2 linked regions of the Pontibacter liquoris genome follow. The protein of the gene in region 1 interacts with the protein of each later gene in a pairwise test. Links are inferred from orthologs where the notes say so. Each region holds a gene or a part of one and is shown on either strand. Other genes may lie near its edges.

Region 1 (15,256 bases):
CCAGCTCCCTGCCAGGCAAACTGGCAGGCAACCAGGAGTGAGACAGGACCTTTAACAGCTAAAGCACCATGTTCAGACAAATGAAAAACTTAGACACGGCCTTTCAGCAGGTACGCACCTTTACCCTGGCCGTGGTCACCGCCAGCACCTTGCTCTGCGGCTTTGCACTCTATAAAAGTTATGCGCTGGTCGCCGGCATGCAAAGCAAGGTGTATATCCTGGCGAACGGCAAAGTCCTGGAAGCCTACGCGGTGGCCGGCAAGGATAACCTCCCCGTGGAGGCCCGGGATCATGTGCGCACATTTCACCGGCTTTTCTTTACCCTGGACCCGGATGATGCCGTCATCCAGGCGAACATGGCCCAGGCCCTTTACCTGGCAGATGCATCGGCCAAAAGGGCGTACGACAACCTCCGTGAGAGCGGCTATTACACGGGCCTTATCGCCGGGAACATCAGCCAGCGGGTGGCCGTGGACAGCGTGGCAGTGGACGTGCGCCAGGATCCTTATTTTTTCCGCTGCTATGCCACCCAGCGCCTGGTCCGCGCGACCAGCATCCTTGTCCGGAGCCTGGTCACCGAAGGCTACCTGCGCCGCGTCAGCCGGTCGGACAACAACCCGCACGGCTTCCTGATTGAACGCTGGGTGACGGTTGAAAACCGGGACCTACAAAACATAAAGCGGTGAGGCTGCCTTTTCGGGAGGGGCAGCAGGCTGCGCGCCTGCCGCGCCGCGCCCAGCTGGCAGCGCTGGTGCTTTTCTGCCTGCTGGGTGGCGGCTTCAGCAAGCACCTGCTCCTGGCCAGCATCGAAGGGGAAACGTCCTTTCCGCGGCCCGGCAGCCTGGCTCGCAGGCCGCGGGCGGGGAAGGGGCGGCAGGCCGCGGGTGATGCCCGCGAGTATTTCTTTCCCTGGGAGTGCCCGGATAATTCGCAACCTATAAAAAAGTAAAAATGAAACACGTAGCCCATTCTCCACACTTTCTGAGGCGCCGCCGGTTCCTGCTGGTGCTGCCGCTGCTGGTCATGCCCTTTCTGACCCTGTTCTTCTGGGCGATGGGCGGTGGCCGGACAAACCCCCAGGCCGCGCCGGCCCCTGCCGGCCTTCGCCCCGATTTGCCGGACGCCCGCCTGCCCGAAGCAAGGACGCCCGATAAGCTGACGTCCTACAAGCAGGCGCTTGCTGATTCTTCCAGCTTAAAAGCACTGCTTCGTGAAGGCCCCTTTGAGGACTGGGGAGCCAATGGGGCAGGGGGGAGCTTTCCAACGCCACCCCTGGGCGGGGCATTGGAAACGGCGGATTCCAGCGAGGCCCGCGTTTACCGGAAACTGGAGCGCCTGCAAGCGGTTCTCGCAGAGGAGCCCTCCCTTTCCCACGTGTCCGGACAAGGTGCCGCCCCTGCCACCCGCCCGGCCAGGATACCGGCTGGCGGAGGGGAGCTGCGCCACCTTGAGCAGGTGATGCAGGCTGCCGGGCAAACAGGCAGCGGGGATGGGGAATTGCAAGAGCTAAACGGCATGCTGGAAAAGATACTCGATATCCAGCATCCCCGGCGCGTCGAGGAAAAGATCCGGCAGTCTTCCGAAAGCCGGCAAGGGCAGGTCTATGCCGTGGCGGCCAGCCGGCCGGGTGCTGCCGTATCCCTGCTGGGGCGCGGCCGGCAGGACGGCGCAGGGGCTGCTCCCGCTCCCGGGGATGCCCCTGCCGCCAACAGGTTCTACTCCACTGCGGCGGATCGGGGAGACGATCCCCAGCAGAATGCCCTCGCAGCCGTCGTAGAGGAAACGCAGTCGCTGGTTTCGGGGGCTACCCTGAAGCTGCGCCTGACCGGCCCGGTAGCTGTTAACGGCACGCTGATCCCACCGGGCACCTTGCTGTATGGGACGGCAACCCTGGCCGGGGAGCGGCTGCAGGTCACCATCAAAAACATCCGCTACCAGCAGGCCCTTTTCCCGGTTGCCCTGTCAGTCTATGACCTGGATGGCCTGGCAGGCCTTTATATCCCGGGCACCCTGACCCGGGAAGTTGCCCGGCAGTCTGCGGACCGGGCGGTGCAGGATCTGGGCCTTTCTTCCCTGCATCCTTCCCTGCAGGTGCAGGCAGCCAGTGCCGGGGTGGAAACGGCCAGGCACCTGCTTGCCCGGCAGGCCAGGCTCATCAAAGCCACCGTCCCGGCTGGCTACCGGGTGTTGTTGCGGGACGAAAAAAAGCAGAACCGCTAAGCCCCGCATCTTACCACAAAGCAGATCAACTCACTTTAAAATGCATACAGATGAAAAAGCTAAAATTACTATTGGTCCAGCTGAGCCTGCTGGTGCTGGGTTACAGCCCGGCCTACGCGCAGCAAAGCGCCGGGCCGGGACCGGCCGTCGGCGTCACACCGTCTTCCCTGGCCGTCTCCCTTTACAAAACAAGCCACCTGGTCTTTCCCTTCGCGGTGAAAAGCGTGGACAGGGGGAGTGGCGAGATCCTGGTCGAGCAGGATGCGGCCCTGGGAAATGTCCTCCGGGTAAAAGCCGGTAAGCCGGGTTTCAGGGAGACAAACCTCACCGTCATCACGGCGGATGGCGGGCTGTATTCTTTCCTGGTAACCTATGCTGCAGACCCGGCCGTGCTCACCCTGCTGTTGCCGGAAGCCACGCCTCCCGGGTCCGTACCGGCCCTTGTGGGTGAGACAGGCTGCAATGAAGCGTCCGCGCAACGGGATGCCGCGCGCGTGGCAGCAGACAAAACACCCCTTCCCGGGCGCAGGGATAATAAGTTCGGAATGCAGTTAGCGTTGCGCGGCATCTACGTCCGGGGAGAGACGATGTACTACCGGCTCAGGCTCCGCAACAACTCTGACATCCCCTACGCGGCAGACGGGCTGCGCTTTCTTATCCGGGATAAACAGCATACCCGGCGCACGGCCACCCAGGAGCAGGAACTGCAACCCTGCTATGTTTACGGCGGCCCGGCGAGCGTGGCAGCTCAGTCGGAGCGGGACCTGGTCGTTGCCCTGCCCAAGGTGACACTCCCGGCCACCAAGTACCTGGCTATCCGGCTGATGGAGAAAAACGGCGGCAGGCACCTGCAGCTCAAAGTGCCTTATCACATGCTCCTGCGTGCAAAGCCGTTTTCCCTTCCCAAAGGGGCGGATGACAGGATTGTTTCATTTTAATAATATGTGCCATGAACGAGAAAAATTTCGAGTATCTGCGGGATCAGCTAAAATACACCGGCTTCGGTGAGGGGTTGGAAAAGGAGCTGCGGGAAAAGATGGAGCAGAAAACGCCCGAGTTCGAGTTGTTCCATCAGGCCGCCTTTGGAAAGGACCAGGCGGTTGCTGTCCTGCAGTTCAGGAAGTCTGAGCAGGACATGTACTTCTTCAACCGCTACCTGGTGGCCCTCCGGGGAGAGAAACCCGCTGATATCCTCGAGCAGACGTTTCATATCAACAAGGGAAACAACATCACCCTGAAGGAGGCCTACAACCTGATGCAGGGCCGGGCGGTCAACAAGGATCTAACCAGCAGGGAGGGGCAGGGCTACAACGCCTGGCTGCAGCTGGACTTCAAACAGGCAGACCCTGCCGGTAATTACCAGGTCAAGCAGTACCATGCCAACTATGGCTTTGACCTGGAGAAAACGCTCGAGCGGTTTTACATCAAAGAGTTGGAAGACCCGCAGCAAAAAGAACAGTTGATCCATTCCCTGAAAAAGGGAAACCAGCAACTGATAACCGCCCTGGAGGAGGGATACGAGGTGAAGCGCTACATTGAGGCCAGCCCCCAGTTCAAGACCATCAACGTCTACAACGAGCAGCGGCAGCGGGCCATGCGCGAGACCATCCAGCGGCAGGAGCCCACGCCGGGGGAGTCCCTCCAACAACAGGCGGCTGCCCGGCAGGAGCGCCGCAAGGAAAAGCAGCAGCAGGAGCAGGGAGAGGAACCTGGGCCCGGGAAAAGGACAGTCCGCAAAAGCCGGTCCCTCAAACCCTGAAGCAAAGGGCACGTGCACGGACGGGCCCCTGCCTGAGAGAACCCATGAAAGGACGAGCTTATGAATGGGAACACACCGGTCAAATTCCCCGAATCTGCTGGGCAGCAAGAGCTGTTAAGCAGGTTCTTCGGGGCTATTCTGCAGGACCCGCGCATCGGGCCTGCCCACATCGCCTTGTACGCCGCCCTGTACCATTGTTGGCTGGCCGTGGGCGGGAGAGGGGCGGTTTGCGCTTACAGCCACGAAATGATGCCTGTTGCCAAGCTATCGAGCAGTGCGACCTACCACCGGGTCCTGCGGGAGCTGGACAAGTGGGGTTACCTGCGGTACGAACCTTCTTACAGCCGCCTGCGGCGCAGCAGGGTGTTGCTGGCCTGGGACGACAGTTCCTGAAGGGGCCAGGGAGCCCGGGAGGAAATTTTCCGGGGCTAAAGGCGGAACGCAGGTTCCGCCTTTTTTATGAACCAGGATCGAATCATCAGGAAAGCGAGAGAGGATGAAACCACGGGAAAAAGACAGGATAAGCCCTGAAAAAGCGAAGGAAATGCTGCGGCGCGAGGGCGTGGAAGTCTCCCTGTCGGAGGCGAAAGCAGTTTTGGAATTCTTGCGATTATTTGCTAAAATAGCTGTAAATCAATATTTAAGGAATGGAAACAGCTGATTTGTACATACGGGTGAGCACCGATGAGCAGGCAGACAAAGGCTATTCACAACGCGACCAGGAAGAGCGTTTGCGGCATTACTGTGAGCTACAGGGCATACGCGTCCGCCATGCCATCTACGAAGACCACTCGGCCAAGACCTTCAACCGCCCGGCCTGGCAGAAACTGCTGCTGGAACTGAAAAAGCAAAAAGGAAAAACGGACCTGGTGCTCTTCACCAAGTGGGACCGCTTCAGCCGAAATGCCGGGGATGCCTACCAGATGATCAGCACCCTGCGGCGGTTGGGCGTAGATCCGCAGGCCATCGAACAGCCGCTGGACCTGGCGGTGCCGGAAAACAAAATGATGCTCGCTTTTTATCTGGCAGCACCGGAAGTGGAAAATGACCGGCGGGCCCTGAACGTGATCCGGGGCATGCGCAAGGCCAAAAAGGAAGGCCGCTGGATGGGGGCCGCTCCCATCGGTTACAAGAACAGGATCAGCGAAGGCGGAACCAAATACATTGCTCCCGAAGAGCCGGCAGCCTCCATCGTACGCTGGGCCTTCGAGGAGCTGGCCTCCGGCCGCTTCAACACCGAGCAGATCTGGAAAGTAGCCAGGGAAAAAGGACTCACGTGCCAGAAGAGCAATTTCTGGCGTGTTATCCGCAACCCTGTTTATTGCGGCAAGATCTTTATCCCCGGTTACAAGGACGAGGAGAGCTGCTTTGTGCAAGGGCTGCACGAACCCCTGATCACAGAGGACATCTACTACCGGGTGCAGGATGTGCTGGACGGGCGGGGCAGGTTCTACCGCCCGCAAGTGGAAACACAGGATGAGTTTCCACTGCGGGGCTACCTGGTATGCCCGATATGCGAAAGGATGCTCACGGCCAGTAAGTCGAAGGGGAGGCATGCCTACTACGCCTACTACCACTGCAACAAGGGCTGCCCTTTCCGCTCCAGGGCAGCCGAGGTGCACGAGGCTTTCGGGCAGGAGCTAAAGCAGTATGTGCCGCGCAAGGAGTTCCACAGCCTTTACCGCAGCCTGCTGCTGGAGGCCTTCAACGAGCAGACCCATGAACAGGGCAGCGAAAGAAGACAGCTGCTCAACCGGGTGAAGGAACTGGAGAAGCGCGTCTCCCATTCCCGCGATCTGATCGCAAGCGCACAAATCGAACCGGAAGACTTCCGAAAGATCAAGGCAGACTGTGCGGCCGCTATCGAGAAATTGGAGGCAAAAATCAGCGCACTAACGCAGGAAACGGACTTGCAGGGGCTGTTAAAACAGGGTCTGGATCACCTGATGCGCCTGGAAAATTTGTACGAAAACGGCAGTAACCGGGAGAAACGCCTGCTGATCGGTTCGATGTTCCCTGAAAATCTGGTGTTTGAAGGTGGAAGCGTTCGAACCGCTCGGGTGAACGAAGTAGCGCGTGTAATATATCTGATTAACAGGCTGTTAGGGCCTAAAAAAAACTGGACAAAAAGCAAAAACTGCCTTCTGTCCAGTAAGGTGCACCCGAGAGGATTCGAACCCCTAACCCTCGGAGCCGAAATCCGATATTCTATCCAGTTGAACTACGGGTGCGTTGATGCGTGCAAAAATAGCAAGTAAACTGACAATACGAAACTCTATAGCTAAAAAATATCTGCCACCAATGCTGTTTACGTTCCCTTTTGCGCCTTCTGCGGTGAATATCACCTGTTTGCAAACCTTTGCCTGTTTTTAATGTTTAGAGGCTTACGGATCAAAGGCTAATCAAAACGGAAAACGTATGGAAAAAATGTATACGGCAGAGGTAACTGCCACTGGCGGCCGCAGAGGCCATGTAAAGTCATCAGACGGTATAATTGATATGCAACTGGCTATGCCTACCCACATGGGCGGCCAAGGCGATAAGACAAACCCTGAGCAGTTGTTTGCAGCAGGCTATGCGGCCTGCTTCCAGAGTGCGCTATTGGTAGTTGCTGCCCGCCACAAAGAGCGCCTCGACCCTGATGCAACTGTCACCGCTCATGTCGACCTGCTCAAGCTGGACGACAATGGCTTTGGGCTGGGCGTAAAGTTAGTGGTGAACCTGAAGGGCACAGATGCTGCCAAGGCCCGGCAAATGGTAGATGAAGCGCACCAGATATGCCCTTACTCTGTTGGCACGCGCGGCAACATTGATGTGCAGCTGGAAGTGGTTTAGGAAGTTAGAGAGTTAGAAGGTTAGAAAGAGTTTGTGAGGAAGTGGGGCCTTTCTTTTGCCAGCAAATTCAGCTTCTATACTTGCCTTTTTTACTGCTGTGTATACAGCAGCAAGTTCGGGATCAGGGCTAACGGCAACTACGTTGCAGTATCATGTTACCCTTCTCTAACTTTCTAACCTTTTAACTCTCTAACTTCTTACAAGTATAAAAACAAAAAAAGGCTGCCAATTCTGGCAGCCTTTTTTTGTTTTTATACTTGTAAGAGACTAGGCTCCTGCTTCCGCAAGCACCTGCTTCACTTTTTCTGCGGCTTCTTTGAGCACTACGGCTGAGTATACTTTCAGACCGGACTCGTCGATGATACGTGCGCCTTCTTCGGCGTTAGTGCCTTGCAGGCGAACGATGATCGGAACGCGGATATCGCCAATGTTCTTGTAAGCTTCCACAACCCCGTTGGCCACGCGGTCGCAACGCACGATACCACCAAAGATGTTGATCAGGATCGCTTTTACATTCGGGTCTTTCAGGATAATACGGAAACCGGCTTCTACGGTCTGGGCGTTGGCGCCACCACCTACGTCCAGGAAGTTAGCAGGCTCGCCGCCGGATAGCTTGATAATATCCATGGTAGCCATGGCCAGGCCGGCGCCGTTCACCATGCAACCAACGTTACCGTCCAGTTTTACATAGTTCAGGTTGTGCTCACCGGCTTCTACTTCCAACGGATCTTCTTCGGAAATATCGCGCAGGGCAGCCAGGTTCTTGTGGCGGAACAGGGCGTTATCGTCCAGGTTCACTTTGGCATCTACCGCCAGTATTTTATTGTCCGATGTTTTCAGCACCGGGTTGATTTCAAACATAGAGGAGTCAGTCTCCACGTACGCCTTGTAGAGGTTGGTCACAAATTTCACCATCTCTTTGAAGGCTTCTCCCTCCAGACCAAAGGCAAAAGCAACTTTACGGGCCTGGAAAGGCTGTAAACCTGTTGCCGGGTCGATCCACTCTTTGATGATCTTCTCAGGCGATTTCTCCGCAACCTCTTCAATGTCCATACCCCCTTCGGTAGAGGCCATGATCACGTTCTGGCCCTTGGCGCGGTCCAGCAGGATGCTCAGATAAAATTCTTTCGGCTCCGAAGCGCCGGGATAGTATACATCCTGTGCCACCAGCACTTTCTGCACCAGCTTGCCTTCAGGGCCTGTCTGGTGCGTTACCAGTGTCATGCCCAGGATCTGGCCGGCGATTTCTTTCACCTGCTCCAGGTTTTTGGCCAGCTTTACGCCGCCCCCTTTGCCACGGCCACCCGCATGGATCTGTGCTTTGATTACGTGCCAGCCTGTGCCGGTTTCCTCAGTCAGTCGTTTAGCAGCCGCTACAGCCTCTTCGGGCGTGTCAGCCACAATCCCTTCCTGGATCCGTACACCGTAGCTTTTTAATATGTCTTTAGCCTGATATTCGTGTATGTTCATGCTTTCAGTTTTAATGGACGCACGAAAGTACGCCATTATCCCCTCAAATTCAAGAAAAGCGTTTTTAAAATATTGCGCCCGCAGGCGGCTTTTCCACTGTGCCTGCCATACTTGCCGGCAGCTCCTGTAGCCTGCCTGAAACAGGCACTATCCGGAAAAAGGCTAATCCGGGTGCAAACCTATTTTAAAGTCAGATTAACAAAGTATAGCGTTTGTTTTGTAGCTTTGGAGGGTTTATACATTAGCCATTGCTTTTCTATTAATTGCCACGCTGTGCTACAGGTCTCTAATATCTACAAGAAATACGGTTCGCTTCCGGTGCTCAAAGGCATCGACATGTCTATTGCTGCCGGCGAGGTGGTGTCTATTGTGGGTGCATCCGGTGCCGGCAAAAGCACCCTGTTGCACATTCTGGGCACCCTGGATACAGCCGATTCCGGTGAGGTGATGTTTGATGGCAAGAATATAGCCCGCCTGAACGCCACTGAAATGGCCCGTTTCCGCAACAGGCACATTGGCTTTATTTTCCAGTTTCATAACCTTCTGCCCGAGTTCACGGCCCTGGAGAATGCCTGTTTGCCGGGCTTCCTGGCCGGCCGGCCCGAGCAGGAAGTGCGCGAGCGCGCCGAGCAACTGCTGGATATGCTCAACCTCTCGCATCGCCTGCACCACAAACCATCCGAGCTGTCGGGTGGGGAGCAGCAACGCACGGCCGTGGCCCGCGCGCTCATCAACTCGCCCCGCATTATTTTTGCCGATGAGCCCAGCGGTAACCTGGATTCTAAAAACGCGCAGGAGCTGCACGACATCTTTTTCCGGTTGCGCCAGGAGTTCAACCAGACCTTTGTGATCGTGACGCACAACGAGCAACTTGCCGCCATGGCCGACCGTACCCTGGTAATGAAGGATGGCCTGATCGTGCAGGAGTCGCCGGTGCTATAGGTACAATTCTTTTTTTCGTTCCATTTCAGATTCTTATGCCGCCCGTATACCTACCGGCGAAATCCCCGTATATATACATCCCCTTTACGCAAAATTTAGCTTTAGCCAACAGCTGCAACCGACGGTGAAATTATTTTTAAAATAATTTGCAACGTATTGATTATCAGTAGTATGAAATAGGTGATTTATTTAATAAAATGCACCATTTTATAGGCGGTTGTGTTTATTATTTGTACCATCTAAAGGAAAGCTAAGTGGAAATGAATCAACCAAATAAGGAAACAAAAGTGCTGAAGAAGTCCAAGATCGAGAGCTATGATATAGCCAAATCGGACGAGACGCTGCACCTGGCTGTGGACTTGGCAAAGTTCATAAAGGAAAACCGCCTGTACCAGAACATTCAGGGGAAGGAGTATGTGAATGTGGAAGGCTGGCAGTACGCCGGTTCCCGTTTAGGTATTCTGCCTATAGTGGAGCACGTAGTGAACGTGAGCACCGACGATGAGATTAAGTACCAGGCCAAGGTGAACCTGCTGGACCTGCGCAGCGAACAGGTGGTGGGTGCTGGTTTTGCTATCTGCTCTAACCGTGAGCAGGGCAAAAAGTACTACCAGGAATTTGCTATTGCCTCGATGGCGCAGACGCGTGCTATTGGTAAAGCCTACCGTAACATACTGGCCTGGATCATTCGTGCCGCAGGGTATGAGCCGACACCAGCTGAGGAAATGGACTACAGTGGCAACGACCAGGCGAAGCATGCCATCCCGACGGAGAAGAAGCCTACTATGAAGGCAGCGGCCAGCACAGCGAAGGTAGCAGAAGCGCCAGCTCCGGCAGCAGCAGAAACTGTGGCGGAGGAATCGACCAGCGTACGGTATGCATCGGCCAAGCAGAAGGAGGAAATTATCCGCCTGCTGAACAACCCGGTGATCACGCGCCAGGAGAAAACCAAAATGCTGCTCAACATCAACCGTTTCGATGAGGAGCGTGCTGCCCAGGCGATCGAGAAACTGAAGAAAGTGATCGAAGACCGGGAAGACGGTCAGTCAGCGGCAGCATAAGCAACCACTTATACCTCAACGAAAGCCTGCTCCTCTTGGAGCGGGCTTTTTTTATGCAAAAAAATGTGCCTGCGCCCTTCCAACATTAGCCTATACTTAGCGGATTGGCCGTATACGTCTCAAAATAACGCTAAAGGATGGTACTGAAAGATACACTCAGCAAGAAAGTATGGCTGCTGGCTTTGGGTATGGTGTTGCTGCTGGCCGGCAAAGGGCATGCCCAGGAACAGGAAAACATTGAGACGGCCCGGCCCACCGAGGCACAAAGTGCCACCATTGTTCCGCTTAGAACCTTGCAGTTTGAAACGGGCTTCCGCTGGCAGCACGACACCAAAGCAGGCGTAACCGAGATCAACCATGCGTATCCGGAAGTGATGCTGCGGGCAGGAGTGCTTAAATGGCTGGAGCTACGCGTAGAAGCGGCCTGGCAAGACACGGTGCAGGAAGGTATAAGCCGGCGCGTGGCGCACGGCATAGGCCCGGTACGCGCGGGTGGGCAGGTGCAGTTCTGGCAGGCCAGGGGGTGGCTGCCGGCGGCGGGATTGCTGGCCATGGTTACTCTGCCGGTAGGGAGCAGCGACCTTCGGCCCGACAGAGCCGAGCCCGAGCTGATGCTGGCCCTGACCCAGGAGCCTACCCAAAAGCTGCAGCTGACTTACAATGTGGGCTATAGTTGGCAGGAGCAGGACCCGGAGAAAAGCTATGTGGTGAACATGGAAGGGGAGCTAAACGACAAATTCTCGGTTTATGGCGAAGTTTTCGGGAAAAAACCAGCCGAACAAAAGGCTGCGCACCAGGCGGGTGCCGGCTTGCTTTTCAGGCCGCGGCCCAACATGCAGCTGGATGTCGCGGCAGGGCTGGGCCTGAATAAAGCAGCACCCGACTATTTTGTGCTGACCGGTTTCTCGATCAGGCTTCCGCAATAGCTAGCCGCTTTTATACTTGCGGCGGCAATTTCTGCCACACGGCTTCCGAGTTTTGAGTTCTCTGTGTTATCTTAGCAGGTAAATCTCCTCGCCTTGCAAGACATCCACCACATCCTTAAAACCTACTGGGGCTTCGACCGTTTCCGGCCGCTGCAGGAGGAGATCATCCAGTCTGTGCTGGCGGGGCAGGATACACTGGCCCTGCTGCCCACCGGTGGAGGCAAGTCCATCTGCTTCCAGGTGCCGGCGCTGGCCTTGGATGGGCTTTGCCTGGTGATCACGCCGCTCATCGCGCTAATGAAGGATCAGGTGGAACAGCTGAAAAAACGGGGCATTGCGGCCGTGGCCATTTACTCGGGCATGCACCGCCGCGAGATCGATATTGCCTTGGACAATTGCGTGTATGGCAACGTGAAGTTCCTGTATCTCTCGCCGGAACGTTTGCTCACCGAGCTCTTCCAGGAACGCGTAAAGCGCATGAAGGTGCGTTTGCTGGCAGTGGATGAGGCGCACTGTATCTCGCAATGGGGCTACGATTTCAGGCCGCCCTATTTACAGTTAGCTGAACTGCGGGAGTCGCTGCCCGGTGTGCCGGTCATTGCCCTGACGGCTACCGCTACCGAGCAGGTGAAGCAGGACATCCAGGCGCAGCTCCGGTTTCCGAAGCCAAATGTGTTTCAGAAGAGCTTTGCCCGCGCGAACCTTTCCTATTCCTGCCTGCCCACCGAAGACAAAGCCAGCCGCTTGCTGGAGATGTTGCAGCGCCTGCCCGGCCAGAGCATTGTGTATGTACGCAGCCGCCGCCAAACCGCCGAGCTGGCTAGGTTCCTGCAGAGCCGCCGCATTGCGGCAGCTGCCTATCATGCTGGTTTAAAGTTTGAAGACCGCAATGCGGTACAGCAGGCCTGGATCACGGACAAAGTGCGTGTGATGGTAGCCACCAATGCCTTCGGAATGGGTATCGACAAACCCGATGTGCGGCTGGTGGTGCACCTGGACCTGCCCGAAAGCCTGGAGGCCTATTACCAGGAGGCCGGGCGCGCCGGGCGCGATGAGCAGTATGCGTACGCAGCCATACTTTACGGCCCCAACGATGTGGCCGAGCTGCAGCGCAAAGTGGAAGAAGCTCACCCTGCTGTAGATTATATCCGGCGGGTGTACCAGTGCCTGGCCAATTATTTCCAGCTGGCCGTGGGCAGCGGCCTGATGAGCAGCTTCGACTTTGAACTGGGGCCATTTGCCAAAAACTATAAACTGCAGACTCTGGAAGTGCACCACGCCATCAAGCGCCTGGAGCAGGAAGGCTATCTGCAACTGAACGAGAGCTATTATATGCCCTCGCGGCTGATGCTGGCTCTTGAAAACACCGCCCTCTACGACTTTCAGTTAAAGAACCCGGAGCATGACAAGCTTATCCGTATGCTGCTGCGCATGTATGGCGGCGAAGCGTTTGTCAATTTTGTGAAGGTGTCGGAACGACGGCTAGCCGAATACCTGAAATTACCGGAGCCTGACCTGCGCCGCAAACTCGAATACTTGCACAAGCTGCAGGTCATCCAGTATGAACCACAGCACGACTCGCCGCAACTCATTTTTACAGCGCCACGGCAGGATGCAGGCGGGTTAAAGCTGGATGTGAAGCGGCTGAATGCCCTGCGTGAGCGGGCGCTGCTCCAGGCCAGAGAGATGGGCCGCTACGTAGAAACAACAAACCGCTGCCGCACCCAGCTGCTGCTCGAATACTTCGGTGAGCTGACCGACACCCGCTGCCGCATCTGCGACTACTGCCTGGCTGAACGCAAAAAGGAGCGGCAAGGTCAGGAACAGGAGGCCTTGCGTACTAGACTAATGGAACTGGTGCAGGTTGCGCCCTACCTGCCCAAAGAACTGGTGCAGGCCTTTGAACCCAAACATGCCGAAATTATCACCGCCCTGATCCGCGAACTAATAGATCTGGGCCGGCTCAAGTATAAAGAAAGTGGTAAGCTGGAGGTGGCGTAAAGCATAATATAATTTGTCTGCACACAAGTATACCTTAAGGTATGGGAACAAGCTACTTTCAACTTGCTACAGAATAACCAAATTAATTCCCGTACAAACCCTTTGTGAAGAACAGGTACAAAAGACAGCCAGGCAGCAAAAAGATAAAATGCGGGCGCAATTAATTCATGTTTTCAGTTTTGGTGAGAGGGCCGAAGTACCTATACAAGTAGAAACCCGGTAACCATCAGAGAAGTAGTAGCAATAGCAGGTCAGCTGAGAAAATATACCTGCAACTACATCATCCACCTAAGACACGATACAAGTATGGCAACACCAACTAAACCAGAAGTATGGCTGCGCGGGCCTTTGCCCGGTGTGCCGGGACTTTTGCAGCCGGTTGCGCATGCGCTGCTGCAGGCGCAGGAAGAAGTAGAAGCACTCATGCAGCACTTCCCCAGGGAGCTGCTCTGGGAAAAGCCTGCCGGCGTGGCCTCAGTTGGTTTTCACCTGCAGCACTTGCGCGGTGTGCTCGACCGGTTGTTTACGTATGCCCGCGGCGAGCAGCTCACCGAAGCGCAGCTGCAGGCCCTGAAAGCAGAAGGAAAACCGCCGGAAGTGCAAAATAATGTACAGGAACTGGTGCAGCACTTCAGCCGGCAGGTAAGCGTGGCCCTGGAGCAGCTTCGCCATACCGATGCAGGGCAACTGCAGGAACCGCGGGGCGTAGGGCGGGCGCAACTTCCGTCTACCGTTTTAGGGTTACTGGTGCATGCGGCCGAGCACACGCAGCGGCATGTGGGGCAGTTGCTGGTAACAGCCCGCGTGCTGCAAGGCACCTGAACCACCACTTATACCTGCGAAAACAGAGACCTTATGCCAAAAGGGAAACCGGCAGCGAGTAGGCCAAACTATTCATCCCGTTTCGGACCGGTACAGGTGCCAGGTTAGCTACCAGATGGTTTCTGCTGCGCGGCAACCGCTTTGATAAAATTGATCACGCCGTTCATGTATACCTGCTGGTCGTCCCACATGGCCAGGTGGCTGCCGTTGGGGCAGTAGAGGTATTGCCCATTTTGTACCAGCCGGCTCATCTCCTTCATTTCCTCGGGGTTCATGGTATCATACTTCGCGCCAACGGTGAGGGTGGGCACCGTAATCTTTTTCAGGTCGCTCCAGCGGTCCCAGTTTTGCAGAATGCCGCCAGGCACAAACTCGCTTGGCCCCTGCATGTACTCGTATACTTTCTGGTTCACGTGGCCTAAGCTGCGCATCACGGCTTCCGGCCATACTTCGAGGCGGCACAGGTGCTTGCGATAGTAATTATCGAACACCAGCTGCTGGTACACGGGGTTCATGAAGTCGTTTTTCTTTTCGTATACTTCCAGCGAGTCGATGAGGGAAGGGCGCATTTCGGCCCGCAGCTTGGCGTTGTAGGTCGCATACTTCGGGAAGCTGGCCGTCATGTTGCAGATGATGAGGCCTTTGAGGTTGTCCTGGTGCTTCAAAGCGTACTCAAGGGCCAGCATGCCACCCCAGGAGTTGCCCAGCAAATAAAAGTTGTCCTTGTTCATACCCAGCTGCTGGCGCACCTGCTCTACCTCTTCCACAAAGCGGTTGATGTTGTAGAGACTCATATCGTCGGGCTGGTCGGAGTAAGCAGAACCCAGCTGGTCATACTCATAAAACTCGATGTTGGCTTGCGGGAAAAAGCTCTCGAAAGCTTCCATGTATTCGTGCGTCATGGCGGGGCCGCCATGCAGGAGCAGCACTTTCATGGTCGGGCTGTTGCCAAAGCGCTTCGTCCATACTTTGTAGCCTTCTTTTAGCTGGATCATCTGCACGCCACCAGCCTGCACCGGGGTAGGCGTTTTAAAGTCGAGGTAATCTGCTGTGGTGGCGGTAGTGGCAGCTTCCGGTTCGGTACGCTGGCAGCCGGTAGTTAGCAGGAGTAGGCCCAGGCAGGCGATCAGAAAAGAGAAAGGCTTTTTCATGTATAACAGCAGGTTTAAGGTGAGACGGTTTAACGGAACAGTGCCGCAGCTAAAGGCCACGGGAGCTAA
Region 2 (15,359 bases), 940 kb from region 1 along the record:
GAGGCGGATGCCCGCGCCCTGCCTTTTGCCGAGGAATACTTCGATGCCGTGATCGTGGTGGACTCCTATACGTACTTTGGTACCGACGAGAAATACCTGCCCTACATCTGCCGTTTTCTGAAACCCGAAGGGCGCATTGCCATTGCCGATGTATGCTTTACCTCCGAGATAGAAACCCTGGACCAGGTGCCCGCTTTCCTGCAGCAGGATTACCAGCACTACTGGTACTTTATACATACGATAAGCTGGTGGCGCAAGCTATGGGAGAAAACAGGCCTGGTACAGGTAGAAGTGGCACAGGCACTCGATGGCGCCGAACTGGTCCGAAAGCAATATATCCAGGATTTTGAGCACCAGCACAAGCAGGACCCTTTTGCCAAAGCCCTCTCCCTTGATAAGCAGCAGTTTATCTCGTTCTTCAAGCTCATCGGGCGGCGCACCGGCAAAACCATTTACCTGCAGGACTACAAAGCCGAAAGCAAAAAGTAAATCAGCGGTACAATAAAAGCAGGATACTTCGTTAGAAGTTTTAATTTTGTAGTAGCCAAGGCATATCTCACAGCTGCGGCCAACGCACTTTTAACCCTTTATAACGTTCATGAAAATACTTTTCCGCAGTTTATTTGCCCTCATGCTGGTGCTTTCAGTAGCTTTAAGTGCCCGGGCGCAGAGTGGTTACAGCACCGGTATCGGTTTAAGAGGTGGTGCAGCCTCGGGCCTTACCATCAAGCATTTTATTAAGAGCGATGCTGCCATCGAAGGCATCATCAGCACCAGCTTCAAGTATAGAGGCACCGTTATCACCGTGCTATACGAAAAGCATGCACAGGCTTTTAACACAAGCGGCCTGCAATGGTACTATGGCCTGGGTGGCCACATCGGCTTTTACGACGGCCATTACTATTATGACCGCAAGCATGACCGCTACTACGATGACAACGTGATGGGTGTAGGGGTAGACGGCGTACTGGGCCTGGAATATTACATCCGCGACATTCCGTTCACCATTGGTGCCGACGTGAAGCCTTACATCAACATACCGCGTGGTGGCGGCTTCTGGGATACCGCCCTGCACGTACGCTATGTGTTCTAAAGGTTGAATTGTTGAATGGCTAAATTGTTGATTGTTGAATCAATAATTAGATAAAAAAGAGAGGCCCCGCTATACTTGTAGCGGGGCCTCTCTTTTTATATTCCGGTTTAGCAGCAAGTGTAAATGCAGCGGTAAGTATAAAGCCGGATTACAAATCCTTGTAACAACATACTCTCGGTTTGCAAACCCGAACGAGCAGAGAAGTATAAAGTATGGCTCACGCAAGTATGAAGACTTTCCCCATACGAAGGCACAAGTAACGCTGCGCTGAACACTTGCGCCAGCTCGGGTTCATACAACACCCCAGCAATTTAACCATTAAACAATACAGCAATAAACAACTAACAACCAGCAATTCAACCCCTCAAAACGCAATGTGCATCAGTGCGTCGCCCTGGTTGACTACCGGCATGTTCTGCAGCCCTACTACGTATCCGGTAGCCGGGGCGTTCAGGCGTACTTCCATTTCGCCATAGGGGTCGGTGATGCTGCCGATGTACTGATTCTTTTTAACGTACCCGCCCAGCGGTACAAAGCTGCGCCAAAGGCCGGCGTTCTTGGCCCGCAACCAAAGATCTTTCATGCACATCACCGGCGGGCCCAAGGGGGTGGCGCGGTTTGCCGTCATGCCCAGGTGGTGCAACACCCGGCAGGTGCCCTCAATTCCCAGGGCAATGCCATTTTCATCAAAGCGCAGGCTCTCGCCGGTCTCATACACCAGAATAGGCTTGTTTAATTTTGCCGCTTCCTTGCGCAGCGATCCCTGCCGGTAAGCGGCGTTCAGAATAAACGGGGGCGCAAAGGCACGGGCCAGTTCCTCGTTCTTAAAATCGTTGAGCACACACCGGATCTGCGGGTAATTGGCGCGGCTCGAACCACCGGTATGAAAGTCCAGGCCATAATCCACGTAGGGCATGATCTCTTTCATAAAGCGGTGCGCCACACGGCTGGCCAGCGAGCCATCGCGGTTACCCGGAAAGCTGCGGTTCACATCTTTGCCGTCGGGCACCTCGCGCGAGAAATTCAGAAAGCCGTAAATATTAAGTATGGGAATGGCAATGATGGTGCCTTTGAGCGGGTAGAGCATCTTTTTGGAAAGCATCCGGCGAATGATCTCGGTGCCATTTACCTCGTCGCCGTGCATGCCAGCCATCAGCAATACCACCGGGCCATCGTGCACCGAGCGGAACACATAAACCGGGATCTCGATCACGGTACCGCTGGGCAACTTGCTGATCACCAGCTTGGTGAGCACCTTTTCACCCCGGTCAATGCTTTTGCCGTTGATAACGATCGTTTCGGGCATGCTATTCCTGTACGCTCTTTTTAGACTTCCGCTGGGCAAGCCCTTCTACATATTGGATAATTTTGGCGGCAATATCTTTCTGAGTAGCCTTTTCGATGCCTTCCAGTCCCGGCGAGGAGTTCACTTCCAGGATAAGCGGCCCGCGCTTGGACTGCAGCATGTCTACCCCGGCTATACCCAGGCCCAGCGATTTGGCAGCCAGCAGAGCGGCCGCTTTTTCCTGTCGCGTTAGTTTGATGAGCATGGCTTTGCCGCCGCGGTGCAGGTTAGAACGAAACTCGCCTTCTTTGCCCTGCCGCTTCATGGCGCCCACCACTTCGCCGTTCACTACAAACGCCCGGATATCGGCACCACCGGCTTCGGAGATAAATTCCTGCACAATAATGCGGGCTTTGAGGTTATGAAAGGCTTCAATCACCGACTCGGCGGCTTTTTGCGTTTCTGCCAGCACCACGCCAAGGCCTTGCGTGCCTTCCAGCAGTTTGATCACCAGCGGCGCGCCACCTACTTCTCTTACCAGCTCCGAGGTGTTTTTAGAGTAGTTAGTAAAGGCTGTTTTGGGCATACCCAGCTTGGCCCTGCCCAGAATCTGGAACGAGCGCAGCTTATCGCGCGAGCGCACAATGGCCTGTGAGTCCACGGCGCTTTTTATTTTCATCATTTCGAACTGGCGCACCACGGCTGTGCCATAAAACGTAACCGAGGCGCCAATGCGCGGAATAATTACGTCTACACCGGTAAGGCGCTCGCCTTTATATAAAATGTGCGGGTCGCCCTGCTCAATAACAAGGTCGCAACGCAAGTGGTCGAGTACGATAGCCTGATGCCCCCGTTGCTCGGCTGCTTCTACCAACCGGCGGGTAGAATAGAGCTTTGGGTTACGGGAGAGAATAGCGATCTTCATATAGGCTGTTTATTTCTTTTTCTGTTTGATTTTATACTTGCGGGCAACATTCTTGCGGGCCACATCCACCACAAAGCGCCCCCGGAGCAACTTGCGCCCGATCAGCACCGGGTACTTCATGTCGCTACGGTCTGAGAGGGAAAACTCTGCTTCAATCTCTTCTTCAAAAAACTTGATCCTGGTCCGGATCACGAACCGCTCCTGCACCTCGCCGAAAGAGCTCTTTATAGCGCGCAGGTTATACTCGGCAAAATGCAGCCGCTTGTGGTTATACTGCGGATGAGAGGGGTCCAGCAAATCCAGGCTGATGATGCGGGTGCCGTCAGCCAGTACTTCCTCCTGAATATCAGAGCAGTGAATAGCTGACGTATACGCGCCGGTATCAATCTTGGCCTCAATTTCATCAATATCGAGCTCGGGAAAAGAAACAAGCTCCCGCCGCCCGATCACCTTTCTTACAGGTTTTGATTTTTTACTGTTTTCCTCTTTCATCAGAGGTTAAAGATAGGGGGTAATTATCAAATATGAATGCTGAATTATGAATTGCGGTGGAAGCCACCCGGATCATAAGTCAGCATTCATACTTTATTCAGACATGTTTTATTTAGAATACGTGATGCGGTAGATGGCATTGTTGGCATCATCAGACACCAGCAGCGAGCCGTCTTTCATCACGAGCACATCTACCGGGCGGCCCCACTCCTTCTGGCCTTCCAGCCAGCCCTGCGCGAAAGGCTCATAGCTGGTCACATTGCCGTTTGCGTCCTGGCGGGCCAGCATCAGGCGGTAGCCGATCTTTTGCGAGCGGTTCCAGGAGCCGTGCTCGGCAATAAAGATCTGGTTCTTATACTCGGCCGGAAACATGTTGCCGGTATAGAATTTAAGCCCCAGCGAGGCGCCGTGCGGGCTCAGGGTTCTGACAGGCTTTACAAACTCGCTGCAGTCGTGCTCTTTGCCAAACTCCGGATCTGAAATAGTACCGGCATGGCAGTAGGGGTAGCCAAAGTTCTGGCCTTTTTCTGTGGCGCGGTTCAGCTCGTCGGGCGGAGTGTTATCGCCCAGCATGTCGCGGCCATTGTCGGTAAAGTATAAAGCTTTGGTAGCCGGGTTCCAGTCCATGCCCACACTGTTGCGCACGCCTGCCGCGTATACTTCCAGCCCGGTACCATCGGCATTCATGCGGGTAATGGAGGCGTAGATAGGCTTTTCAGATTTGCAGATGTTGCAGGGCGCTCCTACCGGCACGTATAATTTGCCATCGGGCCCGAAGGCGATGTATTTCCAACCGTGGTGCTCGTCGCTCGGAAACTTGTCGTTCACTACCTCAAACTTGGGTTTGTTGCGGAACGTGTTTTCGATGTCCCGGTACCGGAGGATGCGGTTGATCTCGGCCACATAAAGATCACCGTCTTTCAGGGCCACTCCGTTGGGCGTGTTCAGCCCTGAGGCTACCACTACCACTTCGTCTGCTTTACCGTCTTTATCCTTGTCGATCACGGCAAACACCTTGTCGTTGCTGCGCGTGCCCACAAACAGAATACCGGACGGGCTCATGGCCATGGAGCGGGCATTTTCCACATCCTTGGCATAATAATCAATGCGGAAACCAGCGGGCAGTTTGATGCGCTCCAGGTCTTTATCCACAGGGCCCGAAGGCAGGCTTACGGCTGGCTCCTCGGTTTCGGCCTGCTGGTTTTCCGTTGGGCCGGTTTTAGTAACTTCTTCTTTGTTAGCAGTAGCTTCCTCTTTGTTAGACGTATCGTTGCTTGAGCAGCCGACGCTGACAACCATCATCGTAATAAAGGACAGGATGAGGCCAGAATGTTTTTTCATAAAGTGATCGTTTGAAATTGAAGGACGACAAAGTATAGCTTTTAGCTCTAGCCGTGCCTGTTGCAGGCAGGGCTTCGGAACTGTAAGCTATGTATACTACAACAAAAATACAATGTTGTCGGGATGCTGCGGGAACAGGGCTGCCGGAGAAGTATAAAGTGGGCTATGGTGTTAGTTATTTCCGGAGCGTTTGCGGTGCAGCAGCTCTGCTACTTCCTGCAGCAAATGGGTATGGCCCGTTTTTAGTAGCACCAGCTTGCCATGTGTCAGCGCCTTTACGAAAACGCCCACGCGCCGGGGCGAAATAACCTGGTCGAACTCCCCCAGAAACATGGTGACCGGCACCTGGTGCCTGTTGAGTTGCGCCACAATGTTGCGGATATCGAAGGACAGGTTACGGAAGCCGATCCAGCTGCGGTAGATGCGCAGGCGTTTGGGGGTGGTATCCATCTGGAAACGGGCAAAGCGCACCAGGCTTTTGTGCACCAGGTTATACTTGCCCAGCACCTGGAGCAGCGTAAAGAAAGGCGCCGGCTTGAGCACGGTGCGCTTAAAGAGCTGCTGCAACCAACCAGGATAGGTGGCAATGTTGTACCAGAAACTGGTGCTGATGCCGTCCGGGGCGATCAGAAACAGCTCCTCGAGGCGCTCGGGCATGCGCTCTGCCAGCGTGAGGGCAAACTTACCGCCCATACTAAAGGCCATTACTGAGAACCGCTCCACTTTATACTTGTCTAAAAAGTGCGTTATAAAGGCCTGCAGCAAATCCTTGGTAAGCGGCGTGGTATGCTTGTGCAGCTGGCTGTGCCCATGAAAGAACAGGTCGAAGGCGTAGATCGTGTACTCGCTGCCTAGTGCTTTCTCCATTGGCTGGTAATAGGCGCTGCTCTGCCCATACCCATGAAAGGCCAGCAATACCCGGCTGCCGTGCCCGATAACGCGGTAGTGGAGCTTGGATCGGTTATGGAGCAGGTAAGGCAATTGGGGAAGTTAGAAAGTTGGGAAGTTAGAAAGTTAGAAGGTTAGAAAGTTAGAGAGTTGAAGGCACTCAGTTTTATACGCACTCTGACGTTAGCGTCCGTTTGTGCCCAGTCTGCAAGTTACCAAAGCTACTGGTTCAAAACAGGGAGGCACAAGCGGACGCTTGCGCTAGGAAAGGCAAAGTATAAATCATTTTTTATCACTTTTTAACTTTATAACCTTCTAACTTTCTAACTCCTTAAAGTTTAGAAACGCCGCCTGATACGATAAATTTCATCACTTCGCTGCTTGGCAGGTCCAGGTAGGTTACGTTTCGGGCCGGGATCAGAAACAGCTCCCCCGAGAAGTTATAAGAGTGCGGAAAGTATACCGCCACCCTGTCCTCGATCATTATACTTGTCAGCGCGTCCTGCGTTACAAAACCCAGTTTCAGGTTATCCGAGTCTTCCGCCATCTTTACCAGCACCGGCTTGTTAAACTTCTGGTTATCGCCTACAAAGGCATCAAACAGGTCTTTTATACTTGTATAGATAATGCTCACCAGCGGCACTTTGGTTAGCATGCGCTCCATGATGATGAAGAAAGGCTTTACAAAAAAGGAAGAGCCGATAAAGCCCACCAGCGTAAGCAGCAGCACCATCAGCAGGATGCCCAGCCCCGGTATGCCGAGGGCAAAAAGGGAATCGAGCCAGTCGATCACGGCCACCACGATCCAGATCGTAATCGTAATAGGCGCCATGATCAGCAGCCCGTTCAAAAAATAGCGGAATAATCGTTTCATTGGGTGAAGTCACAAAAAAGGCTTTGCCGGAGCAAAGCCTAAATGTAGCAAAATTGCTGTATAGTATAAGCGCTGCGTTTACTGAACGGCGGCCGTATCGAAAGCGGCAATACCCCTGGCTACCTGCTCCATGAGCCACATGGGGGTAGAGGTGGCGCCGCAGATACCCACGCTTTGGGCATTGGCAAACCACGCCCGCTCCAGCTCTTCTTCGTTCTCGATAAAGTAGCTGTTGGGGTTATGCTGCTTGCATACGCTGTAGAGCGCCTTACCGTTAGAGCTTTTTTTGCCGCTTACAAAAACCAGCACGTCGTGCTCGGTGGCAAAGCGGGCCAGTTGCGGCTCGCGGTTCGATACCTGGCGGCAGATGCTGTCGTTGGCGTCAAAGTCGGGTAGCGTGCTGTCTTGGTTCGCCTGCCGGATGCGTTCCTCAATTAAAGCCTTGATGTGGTAAAAGCCTTTGGTGCTCTTGGTGGTCTGGCTAAAGAGCGTAACGGGCCGTTTGAAATCAATTTTATCCAGGTCGGCTTCGGTGGTGACGATGATGGCTTCGTCGCGGGTCTGTCCGGCCAGGCCGATCACTTCGGCATGCCCCACCTGCCCGTAGATCACGATCTGGCCATTGTCGTTGCGCTTGCTGTCGAAGGCGTGCTTTACGCGGTTCTGCAGCTTCAGCACCACAGGGCAGGAGGCATCGATGAGCTCGATATTGTTTTCCAGCGCTACGCGGTAAGTTTCAGGCGGCTCGCCGTGCGCCCGGATCAGCACCTTGCAATCATGCAACTCTTCGAGCTGCTGACGGTCAATAATGCGGAGGCCTTTTTCGTAGAGGCGTTGCACCTCCATGCCATTGTGTACAATATCGCCGAGGCAATACAGCTCGTCGCAGGTTTCCATTTCATCCTCGGCCATCTGGATGGCGAACTCAACGCCAAAGCAGTAGCCTGAATTTTTGTCTATCGTAATGTTCATGTCTTACGCTTCGTTCCGTTTAACTGCATGGGCTTCTTCCAGTATCTTGGAAGCAACTTTTTGCAGCACAAAATCTACCTGTTCGTCTACCGTCATGTACGAGGTATCGAGCAGGTCGGCATCTTCGGCGCGGCGCAGCGGGCTCTCCTTGCGGGTAGAGTCGATGTGGTCGCGCTTCTGCAGGTTCGCCCGGATTTCCTCCAGGTTTACGAGTTGGCTCTTTTCCAATAACTCCATCTGCCGGCGGCGGGCACGCGTATCCACATCCGCGGTCATGTATATTTTCACTTCCGCATCCGGAAAAACAGCCGTGCCTATATCGCGCCCGTCCATCACCACGCCCCGTTTGCGGCCCATCTTTTGTTGCTGGGCTACCATGGCATGGCGCACTTCAGGCACTACGCTCACTTCGCTCACCTGGTTGGAGATATACATTTTGCGGATCTCGTCTTCCACGTTCAGGCCATTGAGGTAGGTTTCGTTACGGCCGTTTTTTGGGTTATAATGAAACGAGATATCGATGTGCTGCAGGGCGTCGTTTATCTCTTTGGGGTTTGTGAGCGAAACGTGGTTTTGAAGAAAGTATAAGGTAACCGCCCGGTACATGGCGCCGGTATCGATGTAGGCGTAGCCGAGTTCTGCTGCCACTCTTTTGGCTGTGGTACTTTTACCGCACGAGGAATGGCCGTCTAACGCGATTACTATCTTCTTCATTATTTACAGGTAAACAGGATTAATTAGAGTCGCAGGGGCAGGGCAGGTTGCCGAGCTTGCTTTTACGTTTGAGATGGGCCGTTTTTTTCTGCTGCGGTGTTTTGGTCGTGCAACCTGCCAGCGAGCCGGTGGCCAGAAAACACACTAAGATCAGGTATGAAATTATCTTCTTCAAAACGACTAACTTTGTTGCAAATATAAGACCATTTGCGTTAAGAGTTATGCGTTTGTAGGGAAGAGTTGAAAATGCACTTCCAACTTTTAGCTATTAACTCTCAACTTTAACTAAACACCATGCCAACAGACTTCACGCTCAGCGGCCGCATCATAGATTTGCACCAGCAGGCCATCTACGAAGGCACCGTTCATGTTTCAAACGGCCGCATTTCTAAAATAGTTCGGGAGCCCGCCAGCAGCCAAAAGTATATTCTGCCGGGTTTTGTAGATGCCCATGTGCACGTGGAGAGTGCCATGCTGGTACCCTCGGAATTTGCACGCCTGGCTGTTCCGCATGGCACCGTAGCCACTGTGTCGGACCCGCACGAGATTGGAAACGTGCTGGGCCTGAAAGGCGTGGAATACATGGTGGAGAACGGCAAGAAAGTGCCTTTTAAGTTTTACTTTGGAGCCCCCTCCTGCGTCCCGGCCACTCCCTTCGAAACGGCCGGTGCCGAAATAACGGCTGCTGATATTGAAACCTTGTTTCAGCGCGACGAAATAAAATACCTGGCCGAGATGATGAACTGGCCAGGCGTGCTGAACCGCGATCCGGTGGTGATGGAGAAAATTGCACTGGCCCACAAGTATGGCAAAGCTGTGGACGGCCATGCGCCCGGGCTGATGGGTGAGCAGGCCAGGTTGTATGCCTCGGCCGGCATCAGCACCGACCACGAATGCTTTACAGCCGAAGAAGCCCTGGACAAACTGGCAGCAGGCATGCAGATCCTGATCCGCGAGGGCAGCGCTGCCAAAAACTTTGAAGCCCTTATCCCGCTGCTACCCGAGCATTACCCCTATATGATGTTCTGCTCCGACGACAAGCACCCCGACAACCTGGTGGAAGGCCACATCAACCTGCTGGTAAAACGGGCGCTGGCCAAAGGCAACAACCTGTTTCATGTGCTGCAGGCCGCCTGCGTAAACCCCGTGGAACATTACAAGCTGGAGGTGGGCCTGCTGCGCGCCGGCGACCCGGCCGACTTTATACTTGTCGATAACCTGGAAGACTTTAACGTAGCGGCAACCTATATTAACGGACAATTAGTGGCAGAGCAAGGCAAAACCAAGATAGCCTTTACCCCCAGCGCTGAGATTAATAATTTTAACACAAAACCAAAAGCACCCGAACAATTTGCCGTGGCAGCCGATAATGCCACGCGCCTGCGCGTGATCGAAGCTTTTGACGGGCAGCTGATCACCAAAGAGCTGGAGGTTGCGCCAAAGATTGAAAATGGTTTTATCGTGCCGGATGTGGCGCAGGATGTGCTGAAGCTGACGGTGGTGAACCGCTACGAAAATGCTGCCCCTGCCGTGGCCTTTATCAAGCATGTGGGTCTGCGCCGGGGGGCCATTGCCTCCTCGGTCGGGCACGATTCGCACAACATTATTGCCGTTGGAGTGGATGATGAGAGCATTGCCCGGGCCGTTAACCTGATCATCGAGGCGCAAGGGGGCGTGGCTGCCGTAGACGGTGCACACGAACAACTGCTCTCGTTGCCGGTAGCCGGCATCATGTCGAACGAGGACGGGTATAAAGTAGCAGAACGGTACTCGGCCATCGATCGCATGAGCAAAGAGATGGGCAGCACACTGGCCTCGCCGTTCATGACGCTCTCGTTTATGGCCTTGCTCGTGATCCCCTCGCTCAAGCTCAGCGACAAAGGCTTGTTTAACGGCGATACCTTTGAGTTTGTAACCCTGGCCACGCACTAGCACACGTATAAACCAGGTATAAACAAAAAAGCAGGAACTCTATCGGGGAGTTCCTGCTTTTTTTGATTGCGGCAGTTGTTAGGCTACCTTGTTATTGTGGCTTGAAAAGTGCTTTTCCAGCAGCATGTTCACCTTTTCCACCGTCAGCGGCTTGGTCAGGTATTCGGCATTATACTTTTTAGAATTGGCCGTGTCCTGGGGGTGGGTAGAGGTGGTGAGCACGACCATTGTGATCTGCTCCCGGAACGCTTTGTCCAGGCGCTCAAACAAGTCCAGCATCTCAAAGCCATCCATCACCGGCATGTTAATATCCAGGAAAATAAGCTCCGGCTGAAAGTAACTGCTGCCCGTACCCTCGTAATTTTTGTTGCTCACGTTGTACAGGTAGTCAAAGGCCTGTTTGCCGTTCACAAAAGTGCGCACGTTATCTGTTACCGCCATCCTGTCCAGCAACCGCTGGTTCAGAAAATTGGTGGTATCATCATCATCAATAAGTAAAACTCCGCTAAGTTTTTTCATTAATCAGCTGATCAAGTCTTATCTGTGCCGGAAACAGGCCGCACTGCTGTCGTAGCCGTTTCCTCATCTGGTTCTGTAAGTGAGGGTTTGCGCTGAAGCCAGAGTCCTTCTGCTTACATCACCGATTACCATATGTTTGTGCACCCGCTTGAAAATGCCAAAAGCTGTTACTTCTTGCTGTTCGCAGCTGCACCTGCTTGTATTCGAAGCGATAAACAAAAATATAAAAATCTTCTTTAAAATCCGGCAGTAATTTAAGTATAGCTGCCACACGCCTTGGTAAAGCCGGCTCTTTTACGCCCGTTATACCTTACAGCAGGCTTCCAAGGTTGCCCCTTGTGTGTCTTGCTCAGGCTATACTTTGCCTTGGCTGTTTTCCTTTTGAAAGCGACAAGCCAAGCGCCGGGCTCCTACTGTCCGGGCCTACGTTACACTTGCCAGTGGGGCTTTTTAGTCGATATAGCCCTGGGCACGCATCCAGTCGTCGTTATAGATCTTGGCCAGGTAGCGGGAGCCATGGTCTGGCAGCAAGACCACGATCACATCGTCTTCGGTCAGGTTGTTTTCACGGGCATACTCCAGCGCCCCAAAAACAGCCGTACCGCACGACCAGCCCACAAAAAGCCCTTCTTCTTTAGCCAGTCTTCTGGTCATCACGGCGCCGTCCTTATCGGTTACTTTCACAAAGGTATCGATCAGGCTGAAGTCCACGTTCTTGGGCAGGATGTCCTCGCCAATGCCTTCGGTGGCATAGGGGTAGATCTCGTTCTCGTCAAAAATGCCCGTCTCTTTATACTTCTTAAAAACAGAACCATACGTATCGATGCCCACTGTGATGATATCCGGGTTCTGCTCTTTCAGGTATTTGGAGATACCCGAAACCGTACCGCCCGTACCCACGCCGGTTATAAAATGCGTTACCTTGCCGGCGGTCTGTTCCCAGATCTCAGGGCCGGTGCTTTCGTAATGCGCGAGGCTGTTAGACAGGTTATCGTATTGGTTAGGGTAAAAAGAATTCGGAATTTCCTTGTTCAGGCGCCTGGCCACCGAGTAATAGGAATCCGGATGCTCGGGGGCTACGTTGGTAGGGCAAACCACCACCTCGGCACCTACGGCCCGCAGGATATCCATTTTTTCCTTGCTCTGCTTATCCGAGAGCGTAAAAATACATTTGTAGCCTTTGGCAATGGCTGCCAGGGCCAGGCCCATGCCGGTGTTACCGGAAGTGCCTTCGATAATGGTGCCGCCCGGCTTCAACAGGCCAGCCTTTTCAGCGTCTTCAATCATCCGGATAGCCATGCGGTCCTTTACAGAGTTACCCGGGTTGAGGTACTCCACTTTGGCAAGCACCGTTGCTTTGGTGCCCTTGGTTACATTATTGAGCCTTACTAAAGGCGTGTTACCGATTGCTTCGGTTATATGGTTCAGATACGTCATCTGGTTCTTCTTTATTGAATGCTGGTGCAAAGGTACATAATTAAAATAATAATTTTCTGCCATTCCCTTTCTCTCAGCCTATGGCGGCCCGGTATACCTTGCTAAGGGTGGCTGCCGCAAACAGGAGCGGGTGCAGGCTAGCTAAGCAACAGAAAATAAGGGGCAACTTGTTCCGGGCAGCTGCCTGCCGGCCGCATATATTAGGGACAACTATTTTTTGCAAGCGCCGCAAAAAAGCCTATTTTTGCACATCCTTAGTTCGACAGTTATTACACAACTAAATAAGATACACATGAGTGTTTTAGTAAATAAAGATTCGAAAGTGATCGTGCAGGGCTTCACAGGCTCGGAAGGATCTTTCCACGCACACCAGATGATTGAATACGGCACTAACGTAGTGGGTGGCGTAACGCCTGGCAAAGGGGGGACTTATCACCTGGAGCTGCCCGTTTTTAATACGGTAGAAGATGCCGTAAAAAAGACTGGCGCCAATGTATCGATCATTTTCGTTCCGCCTGCTTTTGCAGCTGATGCTATCATGGAAGCCGCAGAAGCCGGCATTGAAGTGATTGTGTGTATTACAGAGGGTATTCCTGTAAAAGACATGGTTGCTGCAAAACACTACCTGCAGGATAAGAACGTAACCCTGATCGGCCCGAACTGCCCAGGCGTTATCACCCCGGGCGAAGCCAAGGTGGGCATCATGCCTGGTTTCGTTTTCAAGCCAGGCCGTATCGGCATTGTGTCTAAATCCGGTACCTTAACCTACGAAGCTGCTGACCAGATCGTGAAAGCGGGTCTTGGCATTTCTACTGCCATCGGTATTGGCGGCGACCCGATCATCGGAACGCCCACCAAAGATGCTGTTCAGTTGTTAATGGAAGATCCGGAGACGGATGCGATCGTGATGATTGGTGAGATCGGTGGTAACTACGAGGCCATGGCTTCCAAGTATATCAGCGAAACAGGCAACAAAAAGCCGGTAGTTGGCTTTATTGCCGGCCAGACAGCGCCTCCGGGCCGCCGCATGGGCCACGCCGGTGCCATTGTAGGTGGTGCTGAAGATACAGCTGCTGCTAAAATGAAGATTATGCGCGAGAACGGCATCTACGTAGTAGAGTCTCCGGCCGAGATCGGCGATGCAATGGTAAAAGCCCTGCAGGAAGCTGGCATCAACGCGTAAGTTAGATACTAGATTTTAGCCGTTAGATATTAGACTATAGACTTTACAAAAAGGCTACTCCGGGGAGTAGCCTTTTTTGTTTTTATCCACCTCTTTAACTTTCTAACTTTCTAACTCCTCCTCACTTCCACCACCTGCTGCTTCTGCCTGTTCCGGATCTCATCGGGCAGAGCGGCTAGAATTTCCTGTTGCAACGCCTCAATCAGCTTTCGTTTCAGGAAGCTGCGGTGCACTACCAGGCTTACCTCACGCAGGGGCTGTGGCGCTGTGAAAGGATGTACCAGCTTTCGCTTCTCCGCCGGCATATCCAGCACCGACAGCTCGGGCAACAGCGTAAGGCCTCGCTGGCTGTCTACCAACCGTTTCAGGGTTTCCAAAGAGCCGCTTTTATAATCGAAATTGCCCGTTTGCCCGCTCCCGCCGCGGTTGCAGATATTGAGTACCTGGCTCCGGAAACAATGCCCTTCGTTCAGCACCCAGAGCTCGTCGGTATCCAGCTGCTCCGGACTTATACTTTGCGAGTCGGCCAGCGGATGGCCGGGATTTATGTAAGCCACAAAAGCTTCGTAGAACAGGGGAACTTCCGTTATACTTTTATCTTCCAGGGGTGTTACCAGCAGGCCCGCATCCAGTTGCTCGTGTTGCAGTTTCTGGATGATCTGGTCGGTTAGCAGCTCCTGTACCACCACCCGCACCTGCGGATATTTCTGCATAAAACGGGTAATAAACAGCGGCATCAGGTAAGGTGCCAGCGTGGGTATGATGCCAATGCGCAGCTCGCCGGCCAGCTCCAGTTGCTGGTTCTGTACGATCTCGCGGATCTTTTTAGCTTCGGTTGCCACAATCCGCGCCTGCGCAATAATTTCTTTGCCAATTTCGGTAGGGCGCACCGGCACCCGGCTTCTGTCAAACAGCTGCACGCCAAGTTCCTCTTCCAGCTTCTGTAACTGCATGCTCAGCGTGGGTTGCGTCACAAAACAGTGTTCTGCTGCCGTGGCAAAGTGGCGGTAGGTATCTACGGCCAGTAAATAATCCAGCTGTACCAGCGTCATAAGATCGGTTTTAAAATGAATAAGCTATTCTCAAGCATACTTATAGATATTACCTATAATTACATAAAATTAATCAATTTGACTGATCAAACCATACACTTTACTTTTGTCACGTAGCTTAAGATAACGATTCTATAAAAAATAAGACATGGGAAAACTAACTCAGATAGGACTAGAGAAAGAAGACAGCCAGCAGATCGGCGAAAAGTTGAACGAATTACTGGCCAACTATCATTTATACTACCAGAACCTGCGCGGTTTCCACTGGAACATCAAAGGCGTGCATTTCTTTCAGCTGCATGCCAAGTTTGAAGAACTTTATACCAATACGCTAACCAAAATCGACGAGATCGCAGAGCGTATTTTAACGATCGGCCAGAAGCCCCTGCACACGTTTACCGATTACATCCGAGTGTCGACCATACAGGAAACAAGCAACCTGAGCGGCGACAAGGAGACGGTGACTGCAACCCATCAAAACCTGACCACGCTCATTAACCTGGAGCGCGAGCTGCTGATCCTGGCCGCCGATAAAGGCGATGAGGGTACAGTAGGTATGCTCAGCGAGGATATCAACGAAAACGAGAAAATCCTCTGGATGCTGAATGCTTTTCTTAGTTAACAGCGTAGCAGCTACTTTGGCTTGCTGCCC

Evidence for each region.
Region 2: the proteins of sucC (region 1) and sucD interact in binary tests that used the Escherichia coli proteins (3 or more experiments, as listed by UniProt). The link is inferred for Pontibacter liquoris from one-to-one orthologs.

The regions. Positions count from the first base shown.
Region 1 is NZ_JALEBG010000001.1:1,197,195-1,212,450, forward strand. What follows is about bases 6,184-9,072. They hold sucC (ADP-forming succinate--CoA ligase subunit beta), read right to left. Parts: upstream 8,285-9,072; coding sequence 7,082-8,284; downstream 6,184-7,081. Other genes in these bases: LWL52_RS04945 (organic hydroperoxide resistance protein), read left to right, coding at 6,398-6,814; LWL52_RS04955 (ABC transporter ATP-binding protein), read left to right, coding at 8,558-9,072. Outside these bases: conjugative transposon protein TraJ, read left to right, coding at 1-41; conjugative transposon protein TraK, read left to right, coding at 81-686; LWL52_RS04905 (hypothetical protein), read left to right, coding at 683-949; conjugative transposon protein TraM, read left to right, coding at 952-2,220; conjugative transposon protein TraN, read left to right, coding at 2,271-3,158; LWL52_RS04920 (hypothetical protein), read left to right, coding at 3,170-3,979; LWL52_RS04925 (hypothetical protein), read left to right, coding at 4,040-4,372; LWL52_RS04930 (hypothetical protein), read left to right, coding at 4,476-4,640; more of LWL52_RS04955, read left to right, coding at 9,073-9,226; LWL52_RS04960 (hypothetical protein), read left to right, coding at 9,487-10,287; LWL52_RS04965 (transporter), read left to right, coding at 10,425-11,213; LWL52_RS04970 (RecQ family ATP-dependent DNA helicase), read left to right, coding at 11,307-13,214; LWL52_RS04975 (DinB family protein), read left to right, coding at 13,521-14,036; LWL52_RS04980 (proline iminopeptidase-family hydrolase), read right to left, coding at 14,141-15,187. UniProt on the Escherichia coli protein: Succinyl-CoA synthetase functions in the citric acid cycle (TCA), coupling the hydrolysis of succinyl-CoA to the synthesis of either ATP or GTP and thus represents the only step of substrate-level phosphorylation in the TCA.
Region 2 is NZ_JALEBG010000001.1:267,293-282,651, reverse strand. The notes cover bases 11,718-14,709. They hold sucD (succinate--CoA ligase subunit alpha), read left to right. Parts: upstream 11,718-12,764; coding sequence 12,765-13,655; downstream 13,656-14,709. Other genes in these bases: LWL52_RS01060 (hydrogen peroxide-inducible genes activator), read right to left, coding at 13,766-14,707. Also shown: LWL52_RS01135 (SAM-dependent methyltransferase), read left to right, coding at 1-489; LWL52_RS01130 (hypothetical protein), read left to right, coding at 599-1,093; LWL52_RS01125 (succinylglutamate desuccinylase/aspartoacylase family protein), read right to left, coding at 1,458-2,399; rimK (30S ribosomal protein S6--L-glutamate ligase), read right to left, coding at 2,401-3,303; LWL52_RS01115 (ATP-dependent zinc protease family protein), read right to left, coding at 3,313-3,795; LWL52_RS01110 (PQQ-dependent sugar dehydrogenase), read right to left, coding at 3,904-5,136; LWL52_RS01105 (alpha/beta fold hydrolase), read right to left, coding at 5,308-6,117; LWL52_RS01100 (DUF502 domain-containing protein), read right to left, coding at 6,356-6,898; LWL52_RS01095 (4-hydroxy-3-methylbut-2-enyl diphosphate reductase), read right to left, coding at 6,977-7,870; cmk ((d)CMP kinase), read right to left, coding at 7,874-8,584; LWL52_RS01085 (hypothetical protein), read right to left, coding at 8,604-8,759; ade (adenine deaminase), read left to right, coding at 8,879-10,516; LWL52_RS01075 (response regulator), read right to left, coding at 10,595-11,035; LWL52_RS01055 (Dps family protein), read left to right, coding at 14,856-15,329. UniProt on the Escherichia coli protein: Succinyl-CoA synthetase functions in the citric acid cycle (TCA), coupling the hydrolysis of succinyl-CoA to the synthesis of either ATP or GTP and thus represents the only step of substrate-level phosphorylation in the TCA.